Regions from separate parts of the Thermoanaerobacter sp. YS13 genome, predicted to be linked through region 2. Evidence: riboswitches for the same ligand, from Rfam matches in the RefSeq annotation. Region 2 holds a riboswitch; the other holds the start of a gene.

Region 1 (6,831 bases), on a different contig from region 2:
GCAATACTCTTTAGTTTTTTCAGCATTCCAATAAACATATGCAATACATCCATTGAACTATGAAGTATAGCTGCAGGGTACCTGGTGAAAATGCTAAAATAATACTTTTTCTCGTTTTCAATTGCTTCTACCGCTATATCATAGATATTCCTAACAATAGAAGAATTTTTTAGAGAATCCTTCAAAACATCTTGGCGATATAATATTGTATCCAGATTACTATACACACTGGATAAAACATATTTTTTTGCCACTTCAAATAAAAAATTATCACCACGGGACATAGCATTGAACAAAGTGTTTAATTCCAAATCTTGTATCAATGCTTCTTCGTCCGCGGACAATTTTTGTTCCAGGTCAAAATCATGATCTCTATACATAAGTAAAACTTTCATAATTTCATCCTCTCCTTTAAGCAGTTATACGTTAGCCTGTATTTTTCAGCAATTGATATAGCGTATGAAAGCCCATCAGGCGGTCTTCTAACAATTTTATATGTGCGCAGTGCCGGATTCTCAGGAACTATCGTACTGACCATACTTACAATCTTTTCGCTTAAGAATGCTAATTCATCTATAAATGTTACCCAAACGCACAGCACATCTAATTGTATTATTTTTCCCATTATCTTCTTACTTAAAAATAATGCGTCTTTTGCTGTGGTAGATGTGAAAATTTCATTCATTATTATAATACTGTTTGATGTGGCCTGGGCAAGAATATTGTAAATTCTAAACAATTCATCTTCCAGTTTTCCACGAAGATCTTTAATATTTTCTTCCTTTTCAAAATGTGTAAATAGTTTATCAAAAAGAAAGAGTTGAGCTTCCCTTCCGGGAACAGGGCAGCCTATACTGGCCAAATAATGCAATTGTCCAAAAGTGCGTGCAAATGTTGTTTTGCCTCCCTGGTTCGGACCGGTAATTACAAATATACGCTCTTTACCTTTTAAATAAAAATCATTACAAACAACGACCGAATTTTCGTTGATGAGTTTATAAGCCAGAGCTAAATCAAATCCTTCGTAATTATAAACTTCCTTACATTTATTTGTGGATAACAAAATTTTAGTCCAGTGCGCTTGAATAGTGCCATATATTCCAAATAAGCAATATAAAATTGTACTTCCCTATCAAAAGTAGCTATTGTCTCATCTAAATAATCACTATTTTTCATACAATAATTATCAAGATTAGAAAATATATCAGGATATAACTGAGCTACTAAATCCAATATTTTTGCTTCGACATGGTTCATATCTGGCCAATCAGAAAATTTGATTTTATAATCCTTTGCTGCTTCCTGTTTGAATTTTTCAAACGTTTTTTCTACTTCTGTACTGTAATCAATTTCAGATTCATATTTACGAACTGTCACACGGTTACCTTTTATTAACAAGCAATATTTCACTGTAGACAAATCAGCTTTAAGTTTTTTCGTTTCACTCAGTAGCAGCTGAAAACGGTCAGAATTGATATAATCCATCAAATATTGACGAAATGCTAAAAAACCACGAGATTTTAACTCTACAGAAGACAAGTCTTCTACTAAATCAGTAATTGCATCGCAGTAGATTTCTACAGCATCCAAAAGCCATCTGTCTTTCTGGTATTTGTAGTAAAGTTTGTCTGCTTGAGCAAGGTGTTTGCGCATTTCTTGCATTTTTTCCGCAAATGATTTTATATCCTCAAGCAAAACTTCATTTTCAAGGTCTTGCATTATTTCATGGCGATACTTGATAGTATCAATATCGTTTAAATGAGTGTAAAAAAACGGTTTTAAATTATATTCTTCTTTGCCTCTTGTTATGACATCTACAATTTGATCAAGATTTAAGTCAACAAAAAAATCAGGTGCTTCAAATGTTTCTTTTTTTACCCCATCTTCGTTTTTTTGAAATAATATGCTATGAAAAGGCATAAGAAAGCACCTCTCTTTCAAAGTTGTAGGCAAATGCACTAATATAAAAAAGCTGACAACCCCTACGTTTTTACCGTAGAAGCCATCAGCTGTTTATCAGCAGTTCGGATTTTCCAAAAGGGGGCTTCATCCCTTTTTAAATATTATATCACTTTTTTATGAAGCCTGCAAGAATTATATGGAAATTTGCTACAAAGCATAATGTTTATGTTTATTTGTTTAAAATAAAAAGATTTTTATATTGTTTTATATCCAGATTTTGTAATACTTCTTATTATTCTATATGTAAACTCAACAATATAAAATACTTGATATCATTATTTCGTAGTATAATGATAATATGAGAAAAATAAATATTCATTCATTTTATGTTTTGGGAGGGATTTTATTGAATAAAGGTAAAAGTATAACATTCAATACTTTAATACATTGGGAAGAATTTCGCAAGCGTATTATAGTTGAAGGCATTATAACAGGTTTTTTTGTTGGAATGATTATTGCTATTTTAAGATATATTCTTGAAAAAACAAATATTCTTGTAATAAGTGTATACAAAATTCTTCATACAAATCCTTACCCGTTAATTGGCTGGATAATTTTCCTTTCTCTAATAGGCTTACTATTGGGTATAATAGTGAAAAAAGAACCTATGATAAGCGGTAGCGGTATACCTCAAGTTGAAGGCATGATTATCGGTTATATAAAAGTTAATTGGTTACGAGTTTTATTGCTAAAGCTCATAGGTACTATTTTAGCGATAGGTGCAGGACTTTCTTTAGGACGCGAAGGTCCATGTGTGCAAATTGGTTCTTCAATCGGGCAAGGAATAAGTAGGTTGTTTGGTAGATTTAGAGTTGAAGAAAAATACCTTCTTACATGCGGAGCTAGTGCAGGGCTTGCAGCAGCTTTTAATGCACCACTTGCAGGAGTTATTTTTGCTCTTGAAGAACTGCATAAAAATTTCTCACCATTGGTACTTGTATCTAGTATGGTTTCATCACTTACATCAACTTTTGTAGCTGGTGAACTATTAGGAATCAAACCTATTTTTAATCTGAAAAATCTAGCAGTAATGCCGCTTAATAATTATCTTTATCTTATTTTACTTGGAATTATCGTTGGATTATGTGGAATCGTATTTAATAAAACCCTTTTAAAGACTCAAGATATATACAACATGTTAAAAATAAAATCACATATGAAGCCAATAATACCTCTTATTATATCCGTTGCAGTTGGACTATGGGTACCTATGGCACTTGGGGGCGGTGAGGGTCTTGTCGATACATTAAGCAATAATAGTTTTAGTTTAAAATTTCTAATTTTGCTATTAATTGTTAAATTTTTATTTACGATGGTAAGCTATGGCTCAGGTGTACCAGGAGGTATTTTTATGCCCCTCCTTATAATAGGTTCACTGATTGGCAACATATATGGAACTGTCATAATTAACATAATGCACATAAACCCTATTTATATCAAAAATTTTATTGTATTTGCTATGGCAGGATATTTTGCTGCTATAGTTAGGGCACCGATAACAGGTAGTTTGCTTGTAACTGAAATGACCGGTTCATTTAGTCATTTGTTAGCCCTAAGCACTGTTTCTATAGCGGCATATCTTTCATCAGATTTGTTCTCAAATATGCCGATTTATGAATCTTTGTTAGAACGTCTGCCGATAAAGAAAGAACAAAAATCTATAACTGCCAATAAAAAAAGAAAGACGATTTTCGAAATGCCTGTCTGTGTAGGCTCAAGTTTAGACGGCAAAAAATTAAAGGATATTAGCTTGCCCCAAAATTGCTTACTTGTTGGCATAAAGAGGGGAACGCATGAATTAATACCAAAGGGAAATACGAAAATTCTAGCCGGCGATTATCTAGTAGTCCTTGCAGATGAAGATAAAGCTACAGAAATTAGAGAAATTTTATTGAATATGACACAGAGGTAAACAAATCTTAAATAGACACGGGGAGAGTTCTTATAGTTTGATTTTTCAAACAAGAAGAACTCTCCCCTTTGTACTCTGTTAATTATTGTACAGAAGCTCTGTAATCACCCATTTACCTTTTATTTTCTCTACAAGCATTACCAATTTTTTAATATCTCCATAGGGGTCCGCCGGGTTGACCTCGTAAGAATCTGTAAAAACATGCACATAGTAAAAGTATCCTTTTCTATCTCTGAGAACAGTTTCATCGGGATTAGCAGGTTCCACTTTGTAATAATAGGTATACTCTTCTTCTTTATAATCGCTATAAAGGGCCTTTTTTACTCTATCGCTCAAATAAGAGTATACCGTGTTATCCCTGATTTTCCCAGTCAGATGGTAATAATCGGCTTCCCTCAAAACTTTTTTAATTATTTGATAGTGCTTATGTCTTTCCGATTTTGCGGTATCCAAATCAGTTTCCATCGTAGAGTTATTTATATCTTTTTCCTCAATTACAGGAAGAACTGATTCTATGTCCATTAGAAATTTCTTTTTATTTCCCAGTATTCGCTTTTTATTATCATACAAGAACTTTAAGAGTTTTTCCTGGTCCTCTTGAATATTTCTCTGTTGTTCGGGATTTAGTGAATTCGCCTCTTTGCTATCTGTTCTATCAGGTCCTTTTATCTCAACAATGATATAAATTAAAGGGAAGATTAAAAAGATGACCAAAATGACAAATATTAAATTTCTCACTCTCACATCGTCTTCCCCCTTATTATTAAAAATAAACTCATCTATAAAGCAATAAAAATTGAGGTATCGCTTTACCATCTTCACTTTGTACCCAGGTTAGAATGTCATAGTAAATTGTTGGTCCGCTTATAATTGGAATATTTATAAGTTGAGTGTTATTTTTCAAAATATTATAAACTTTCATGCTGCTGTTATTACTATACCATGTAACATAGTCTTTATTTAAGGAGACAGCCCACACTTCACTACTATATGTTGGAATTTCTATCTTTTTTTTACTTTTAATATTGTAAAGTATGGCTTTCTTATTTTTTTCTACCCACACAACATTGTCTCCCCATATATTTGAAAAAGCACCTTGATCAGATAATTTTAAAGTTTTATTTTCTGCAATACTATACAAATACACTCCGCCAATATCTTCTTGTCCAGATATTTTTGACTCATCCCAAACTATATAATTTCCATATATGTGAGGACCACTAAAATGATAATTATCATTCCCTTTTAAAGTTTGTATTATTTTCTGTTTGTTCTCTTTTAAATCATATAAAAATATTGAACTTGACTTATTATCTCCATCTGATTCATAAGTTGACCATACAAGCTTTCCGTTGTTGGATAAATGTGGTTCAACACTAAACTGATTATTTAAAACATCATCTTCACCAAATTTACTTTTTGCAATCATTTTCACATCTTGGGTATTTAAATCTTTAATGTATATTCTCCAGTCATCTCCCACATTCCCATATTATCTGATGCTTCAACCATATCGCAAGCAATACCTTCTTTTTATAAGGGTCAAAACCAACAGGAAATTGTTTTTCTTTAAGTGAAACAACTTTGTTTATATCTATATCTATCTCATCATTTACTTTGGTATTTGCCTTTATGCCACAAGAAGAAAATGCAATGGAAATGATTAATAACCATAAAACTATAAGAACTTTTTTCAATGCTTTTCATCTCCTTTCAATACTATCTTCCTCTTTTATTTCATTATAACTTTTTAAATGTTAAAATTTATTAAAAAATTATTAAGTTTTGGTTACAAAATGGTTACAGAGTAAATTGTTCCTTCCCTAGTATCCTTAGTATAAAGTACATAGGTATACTTGTATCCTTCTAAAAACAACCACTTATCCAACAAGATATAATCTTATCCGAAAACCAAACTCTTTCCACAATCATCTATAAAGTGAGAAGGTCATCTGGATGACTCATCTCATCGCAAAATAGGAGGTGTAAGATTGGAAATCATACAAGAAGTAAAGAAAGCCAAGCAAAGTCTTATAACATAAGATATGCCATAAGAAAATCCAAAAATCAAAATAATGTACATAATTCCAGAAAAACCATGTCCAAATTTAAACATTAAAGGAAGGGATATGCCATTTAGAAAACTCACCGCCAGTATGCCGTAAATTAAAGCATCTGTGTAAGCTCAAGTTTAGATGGCAAAAAATTAAGGATATTAGCTTGTCCCAAAATTGCTTACTTGTTGGCATAAAGAGGGGAACGCATAAATTAATACCAAAGGGAAATAGCCAGAAGGAGAGTTTGTGCTTATTTATTTTTGCCAAAATATTCTATCAACCAATAACCCAGTATTAATATTTTCAACAAACTTCAAGCTTTTGTCTTTAGAGAACCAGTTGTATCGCATACCTTCTACTTTTTTACCTTCAAACTCCACTTCCTGCACAAATCCTTTAATTATATCTACATAATATTCCTCGTTATCTTTTTTAACAACAGTTGATATTGAACTAATTTCTTTACTATTCTTTATATGATGAATAGTGTACCTAACTCCATTATACAACACTTCCTCTACATATTCTTCAGGTAAAATACTGTCAGATCCATATATATTGAGATTCTTAGTTCCAAAATCAGTGTAAAAAAATATGAATAGAAAATCAAACTTTATTGAATATACAGTAAAAAGCCTATGCACAAGTCTTCCGCATAGGCTTTTTACAATATATTCGGTGAACCTATTGTCTTTTTCTTTTTTAATGTGTTTTTAAGATCTATCGCCTCATATACATCTTTATCTATCACATCGCTGAATTTTTTAAGTTCTTCAAGTGATAAATCTTCAATTGCTAAATTTCGTTCTATTGCATATAAAACTACTTTGCCTGCAATTTCATGAGCAATTCTGAAGGGAATACCTTTTTCTACAAGATAGTCTGCAAAATCTGTAGCAT
Region 2 (6,831 bases):
CCTTTATTGACTTAGCAAGTAGTTCTTTTACAGTATCATAAATCGTCTGTAATTTAAAATTCATATCTTTTTCAAATTCACTAAAACTTTCTTCAATCCTTGTTAATAAATCATAACGAATACGACCTATGTTTCTGTCAACATCAATGTCTACTCTATCTAAAATCCTTTTTAAAATAATTTTTCCAGCAAATTTTTTAGGCAAAAAATAGGTAAAATACACAGGGTCTATTTCCAATGCACCAACATCATATCCTATCTTGTATGTAAACTTACTCTCTGCCGTAATACCACCTACGCTTCTAAAATATTCCAGATTTATGCCGAACAATTCGTTTGCTACTGTTTTTATTTCATCAATGACTGCATTGAGCCTTAAAAGATAATTAGACAAAGCTTTACTATACTGTTCTTCAATGTCTCTTTCAATATGACCTTTTAATTTTTCAAATTCTTCTATAATAGCTCTTTCGAGGTACTTTTCAAGCTCTTTTTTCTGATTAATTCGACTAAAGTCACGAATACTGTGGTAATATTCTTTTATCTTTTCTGATACTCTTATACTGATAAACTGTTTATATTCTTCCATCTTTTTATCAAAATTCTGTAAAATATTTTTCATATCTCCTTGAAACAATAATGATATTTCTTTTTTACTTTTTTCAACTTCTTTAATAAAGTTCTCAAAAGATTTTATATTAGATTCAAGACGCTCTAATGGAATTTGTTTCAATTTTATACTGCTTTCAAAAAAAGTTTGGCACATCGAAATAATTCTTTCAATATTTTTGGCATAGCTTTCAAGCAACACTTTTTCTTTTTCTTTTATTAAAAAATTCTGCAAATCATTTTCCAGCTTTTGAGTTCCACTCTTTTCAATTGCTTTATTATCTTTTGATATTTTGCCTTCTAATGCCAATTTAGCAGAAACTGGATAAATAGAAATGTTATCATTCTTTGTAATTTCTCTTACAATATTTTCATTAAAATTGATTATTTCCTTTAACTCCATTTCATTTACATAGTCAATTTTATTTAAAACAAAAAATATTTTATTAACATTTTCAGAAATTTTAGACAAAAACTCCTTTTCCAGTTCACTTATAGGAGGGTCTACTGAAAGCAAAAAAATTACAGCATCAGCTTTATTTATATAACTATATGCAACATCTGTATTATGTTTATAGACTGAACCAATTCCCGGTGTATCTATGATTACTACGTCATTACTTATAAACTCAAAAGGATACCCTATATGTATTTCCTTAACTCCTTTTATGTTTTTAGGGTTGTTTTTTTCTGTGCAATACAAATCCAATTCTTTAATGTCAATATTTTCACTTCTGCCATCATCATATAGAACTTTTGCCCATATATCAGTGCTATATTGGATTTTTGTTATAACAGATGTTAAAGGAACAACACCTGTTGGAAGTATATCAGCTCCTAACATATAATTAGTAAATGTTGATTTTCCTCTTTTAAATTGTCCTAATATCACAAGATAAAAAATATTATTGCAAAATTTATTTTTAACTTCTGAAACAGATTCTCCTACTGCTTTAATATTGATATCTTTTGATATTCTTTCTATTTTTTCAAATATCACATCTAAACTTTTTTTAATCTGGTCATATTGTTTCTTCATAACCTCACCTCCTAGCCACAATATAATCGAAATTCAGATATGGAGTAACCATACCTGAATTTCGATTCCTTCTATATAAGTTATTGCATTCTACTTCACAATGAGAACAGAACATTTTGCATGCCTTGCTATATTTTCTGCTACATTACCAATAATATACCTTCTTACACCGCTGGTACCTTTCTCCCCTACAACAATCAAATCACACTCATGCTTTTCTGCAAAGCGAATTACTGAATCTACAGGATGACCTGGTATCACCTCTGTAAATATTTTTATCCCCTTTTCATTAGCCAATTTTCTCGCATTGCCAAGAATTTTTCCATAATATAATTTTGCTGCATTTAAAGCTTCATCCACTTCATCTCTCGAATTTACAAATTCCGGGATATTGGCAACTGAAATTAAATACACCTCACAGCCACCATTTATTTGCGCTAATTTCAAAACATATTCATAGGCTTTATTTGCGTATTCTGAGCCATCATATGCGAGTAAAATTCTTTTAAACATTTTCTCCACCTCCAATTAAATTATCTGTTTCTGGCCTGTAAAACCTTTCTGCAATCAAGGTGGGTATAATTGCGCTTAAAATAACTACAGTAACAAGAACAGTATATTGGTCTACTGTTATTATTTTATGAGATAATCCAAACATTGCTGAAATTGTTCCAAAAGTAAGTCCTGTAGACATTAGAAGTGTGGTATACGTTCCTTCTCTTTTAGAGAATTTAAACATCAAAGTAGTAGGTTTAACACCTATATATTTTGTTGCAATTTTAATTAAAAACAGTATTACAATCAATAGAATATTTGAGATTACACCTGGAATAGAAACAAACAATCCTGCTTTTAAAAAGTAAAAAGGTGTAAAAATTGCAAATACTATCGAACGCATACGGAACAACAGATTTTTTTCTTTCATAAAAAACCCTGACACTGCTAACCCAAGTATATACGCTGGAAGTACAGCTTCACTATTTGCCATTGACGCTAAACCACCTGTTAAAAACACCAGGAAAAATAAATATTTTATCTCCAACTGACCTACTTTATTGCCATATACTTTAAAGAATTCTTTTGTAACAGAGGGCATAAGCCCAGTTATTAATGCTGTAACAACTATAAACAATAGCATCCATTTATTATAGTTCGCAAACAAAATTCCAAGCATTAAAACTGTTCCAAGATCATTTATAAAGCAAGCAGCTAAAATAATTTTACCAAGTTCGCTCTCATTAAGTCCGCTTTCCACCATTACAGCATATACTACTGCAACGGAAGTTGTTGAAAGGGCAATACCCGCGATTTCAGATGCTTGCAATGTCCATCCCGCCACAAAGTAAGTAAAAGCAAATGCTCCTGCAAAAGGGAAAATAAAAGCTAAAATCCCTATTGTGATACTTTCTTTAAATTTCGACTTTAAAACTACTGGATCAACTTCTGCCCCAGCTAAAAACGTCAAGTAAATACTCCCAACACCTCCCAAAAAATTTACCCAATCATTCGTTTGAAATCCTAAATAATTACCAGCAATAACCCCTACCAAAATCTCAATTAATGATATTGATATACCTGTCCAATCTGCAATTAATCCTGCTAATAAAGCCAAACCCAACCACCAACTGTAAGTCAGCCACATTGGTATAACCTCCTAATTGCATTATTTTCTCTTATTTAATATTTTGGTGTATTTATGGTAGGAGCTATCAGCATCTTAGTGCATTAAGCGAGCTCCATCGCTGTAATAATTTTATAGCACTCAATATCCATCCCCTTTTTACTATCACCCCCTAAAAAGCAAAATAGTTCCTACTGGCTTTTACACCAAGTAGGAACTATCAGCCTTTCGGCGGTTGAAGTGAGTTCCATCACTTTTTATACAATTGTCAATATCATTATACCCAAAATGTAAAAACTTTGCAAGATAGTAAAAGCTAAAGATATGCGTATATTTCTGTTATATGATATAATGAAATCAAGGAAAGATTTATTAAAGAGTGTGTCTGACTTTTAAAGTGTAACTTTCAAAGAATAAACCTATGAGTTTTGAAAGGCAAGAAGAAAAAGTAGAAAAAAGTTTCAGAAAGGATGAGAAATTATGCCTAAAATATCTGCTTTTGAAAAACATTTTGACAGATATGAAGAATGGTTTGAAAAAAATGAATACGCCTATCAATCGGAATTAGATGCTGTAAAATTGCTTATGCCGAAATTTGAAAAAGGGTTGGAAGTAGGAATCGGAACTGGAAAGTTTGCAGTACCTCTAGGTATAAAAAGCGGAGTAGAACCTTCTTATCAAATGAGAAAAATTGCTTTAGAACGGGGTCTTAATGTGGTAGATGGAGTAGCAGAAAATCTTCCGTTTGAAGACAACTCTTTTGACCTTGTTTTAATGGTGACGACTGTATGTTTTGTAGACGATGTGCTAAAATCCTTCAAAGAATGTTTTAGAGTACTTAAAAATAGCGGTACGATTTTAATAGGCTTTGTAGATAGAGAGAGCACAATTGGCAAAATATATCAAGCAAATAAAGAAAAAAGTCTATTTTACAAAGAAGCAACGTTTTATTCTACAAGTGAAATAGTTGAATTGCTTTACGAAGCAGGATTTAAAAATTTCAATTTCTCACAGACCATTTTTAAAAAACTTGATGAAATAAAAGAAAAAGAACCTGTAAGATATGGCTTTGGCAAAGGCTCCTTCATAGTAATAAGCGCTAAAAAATGATATTTGAACTACACTTTTTAAAACAAAGCTTTTATTACGTTGTCTAAAAAATCCCCTTCTTTGGGTTGCGTATCCTCTTTTGATTCTATTTTTTCTATCAATGTACCTGATAAAACAATTTGCACATTTTGATTTCTATCCACAATTATTGAGATAGGTTCCAAAGCTCCACTAAGTATACCTAAAATAACCATTATCTGTGAAGGGGTTAAGACTCCCTTCTTTTTTTCATCTCCTCCTTTTCCACCTGTATTATCTTTTTCACCATTTTCCCCATTCCCTTTATCACCTTTCCCTCCATCTACATCAGGATGTTCTCCACCTTCTTCATCTTTATCCTCCTCCTTATTTTCTTTTTGACCATTCTCTTCGCTATTTTCCCTTAATCCTAGCTTTAATAGCAAATCTTTCAATTGGGATTCTAAATTATCCGATGAAAACATGTATTTTCTCCCCCTATAACTTTTATGTCATCTTATTGGCAGTGGAAAAATTATTATCGCTGGCTCTTCAGGTTTTGCATAACCCAAACCGAAATAGAGAATCAACGAAAGTACAATTACAAGCAAATAAGCATTTAATCCTTCTTTTTCTTCTTTCATAGCGATCACTCTTTTCATAAAATTTTATATACTCATTTTTATATATGATTTTATAGTTTGTCTTGTGCTTGTACTGAATAATAAATATAGGCCTCCACATTAGTATGGAAGCCTATGCTTGTTGGCAAAGTCAGAAATTTATAAATATGGTATATTCCATTTAAGCTAATGTTTGGGCCAGCACACAAAATTATACATTTAATTGAATAAAAAAGTCAAGAAAGTTCAAAATTACGTAGTCTCCCTCTCTATCAGAGTTATAGGCAAAATATTTTCTTTTTCCACCTTTTCACCATCTATTTGGCGTAATATCAGTTCAATAGCTTTTCTTGCTATTTCTTTAATTGGTTGTCTTACGGTTGTTAAAGAGGGAACTACCAAATTAGCAACATTTATATCATCATAACCTACAATTTTCAAATCCTGAGGTATTTTTTTATTTAACTCTTTAGCCACACTTATTACAGAAGCAGCGATTAAGTCACTGCTGGCAAATATACCATCAATGTCTGGATGTTCTTTAAAAAGGCCTCTTACTATTTTTTTATATTCTTCTATTTCAAATCTATTTAACTTTGTTTCTACAACAAAATACTCAACATTCTCTTGTGTTGCTACCTCTTTAAACGCTTTATAACGGTTATTAGCCGGTGTATTCAAAATCAATGGTCCGCTTATGTGAGCGATTTTTTTACATCCCTTTTGTATCAAAAGTTTTGTAGCCAAAATTCCACCTTTATAATTGTCTGAAGCTACATAAGGTATATTGGAATAATATCTATCAATTGCCACTATAGGAAGTTTCACATTTAAATATTGCTCTGCTTCTAAGGTATGACTGCCAATAATTATACCATCAACTTGATGTCTTTTCAGCATATCTATATATCCTTTTTCTTTGCTACTATCTTGCCCAGAATTGCACAACAAAATTTTATAACCTTCTTGATAAGCATAATATTCTATATAACCGGTCAATTCTGCAAAAAAAGGATGTGATACATTGGGAATTAATAAACCTATTAAATAGGATTTTTTTCTGTATAAGGACCTTGCTAATTCGTTAGGCTGGTAATTTAATTCTTTCATCGCCTCATAGACTTTTTTTCTCGTTACCTCGCTTATATAACCTCTGTTATTTAAGACCCTTGATACAGTCGTAACAGTAACTCCTGCTTTTTTCGCTACGTCTTTTATAGTTGGCATGTTTATCACCTTCTATTACTACTTTTTATCTCCTCTTCTATTATACCTTTATCGTCATTACAATTAAAGTTTTCTTTGAGACAGTAAGTGTATTAAAATCGCTTTTCTTTCGCTTAATTTAGCCTACAAAATTTTTATATGGACTAATGGCATATTTTACAACGATTTTACACCATGTACTAGTAAATATTTTACTTCTTCTAATGTTGGCATTGCAGGAATTGCTCCTCTTTTAGTTGTGCATAGTCCACCGGTAGCATTAGAAAAGTCAATAATTTTTTCGAGTTCTTGAGTTTTTAATTTATCTAGGGGATAATCTATTTTTGATATATTATAAAGAACTCCTCCTAAAAAAGCATCTCCAGCTCCTGTTGTATCTACCACATTTACACGATATGCAGGTATATGTCCTGTGCCCGATGTATGTCTATAATAGCAACCTTTTGCTCCTAAAGTTACTAAAACTAGTTTTATCCCCAAATCAAATAATGTTTTACTGCCATATTCCAAGTTTGATTCTCCAGTTAGAAATTGTAGTTCGTCTTCAGATAATTTCACTATATCTGCATATTGTAATCCCAAAACCATTTCTTTTTTCGCAACAGTTTCATTTTCCCATAAAGGTGGTCTCCAATTTGGGTCAT

The links. Region 2 has a riboswitch for fluoride ahead of THYS13_RS05505 (cation:proton antiporter). Riboswitches for the same ligand answer to the same signal wherever they lie in the genome.
Region 1: another riboswitch for fluoride. It lies ahead of THYS13_RS14970 (DNA mismatch repair protein MutS); the one in region 2 lies ahead of THYS13_RS05505 (cation:proton antiporter).

The regions. Positions count from the first base shown of each region.
Region 1 is NZ_JOOI01000002.1:729,855-736,685, reverse strand. Features, by position in the region: gene THYS13_RS11370 (DNA mismatch repair protein MutS) at 1-395, opposite strand, end outside; partial or broken gene THYS13_RS14970 (DNA mismatch repair protein MutS) at 392-1,920, opposite strand; fluoride riboswitch at 1,990-2,063, opposite strand; gene THYS13_RS11360 (ClC family H(+)/Cl(-) exchange transporter) at 2,309-3,874, shown strand; gene THYS13_RS11355 (hypothetical protein) at 3,953-4,618, opposite strand; gene THYS13_RS11350 (hypothetical protein) at 4,650-5,357, opposite strand; gene THYS13_RS11345 (hypothetical protein) at 5,347-5,571, opposite strand; gene THYS13_RS11340 (hypothetical protein) at 6,186-6,575, opposite strand; gene argH (argininosuccinate lyase) at 6,596-6,831, opposite strand, start outside.
Region 2 is NZ_JOOI01000001.1:1,064,948-1,071,778, forward strand. Features, by position in the region: gene THYS13_RS05495 (dynamin family protein) at 1-1,648, opposite strand, end outside; gene THYS13_RS05500 (universal stress protein) at 1,739-2,161, opposite strand; gene THYS13_RS05505 (cation:proton antiporter) at 2,154-3,290, opposite strand; fluoride riboswitch at 3,474-3,533, opposite strand; gene THYS13_RS05510 (class I SAM-dependent methyltransferase) at 3,750-4,379, shown strand; gene THYS13_RS05515 (hypothetical protein) at 4,397-4,822, opposite strand; gene THYS13_RS14240 (hypothetical protein) at 4,850-4,999, opposite strand; gene THYS13_RS05520 (LacI family DNA-binding transcriptional regulator) at 5,213-6,187, opposite strand; gene THYS13_RS05525 (carbohydrate kinase) at 6,344-6,831, opposite strand, start outside.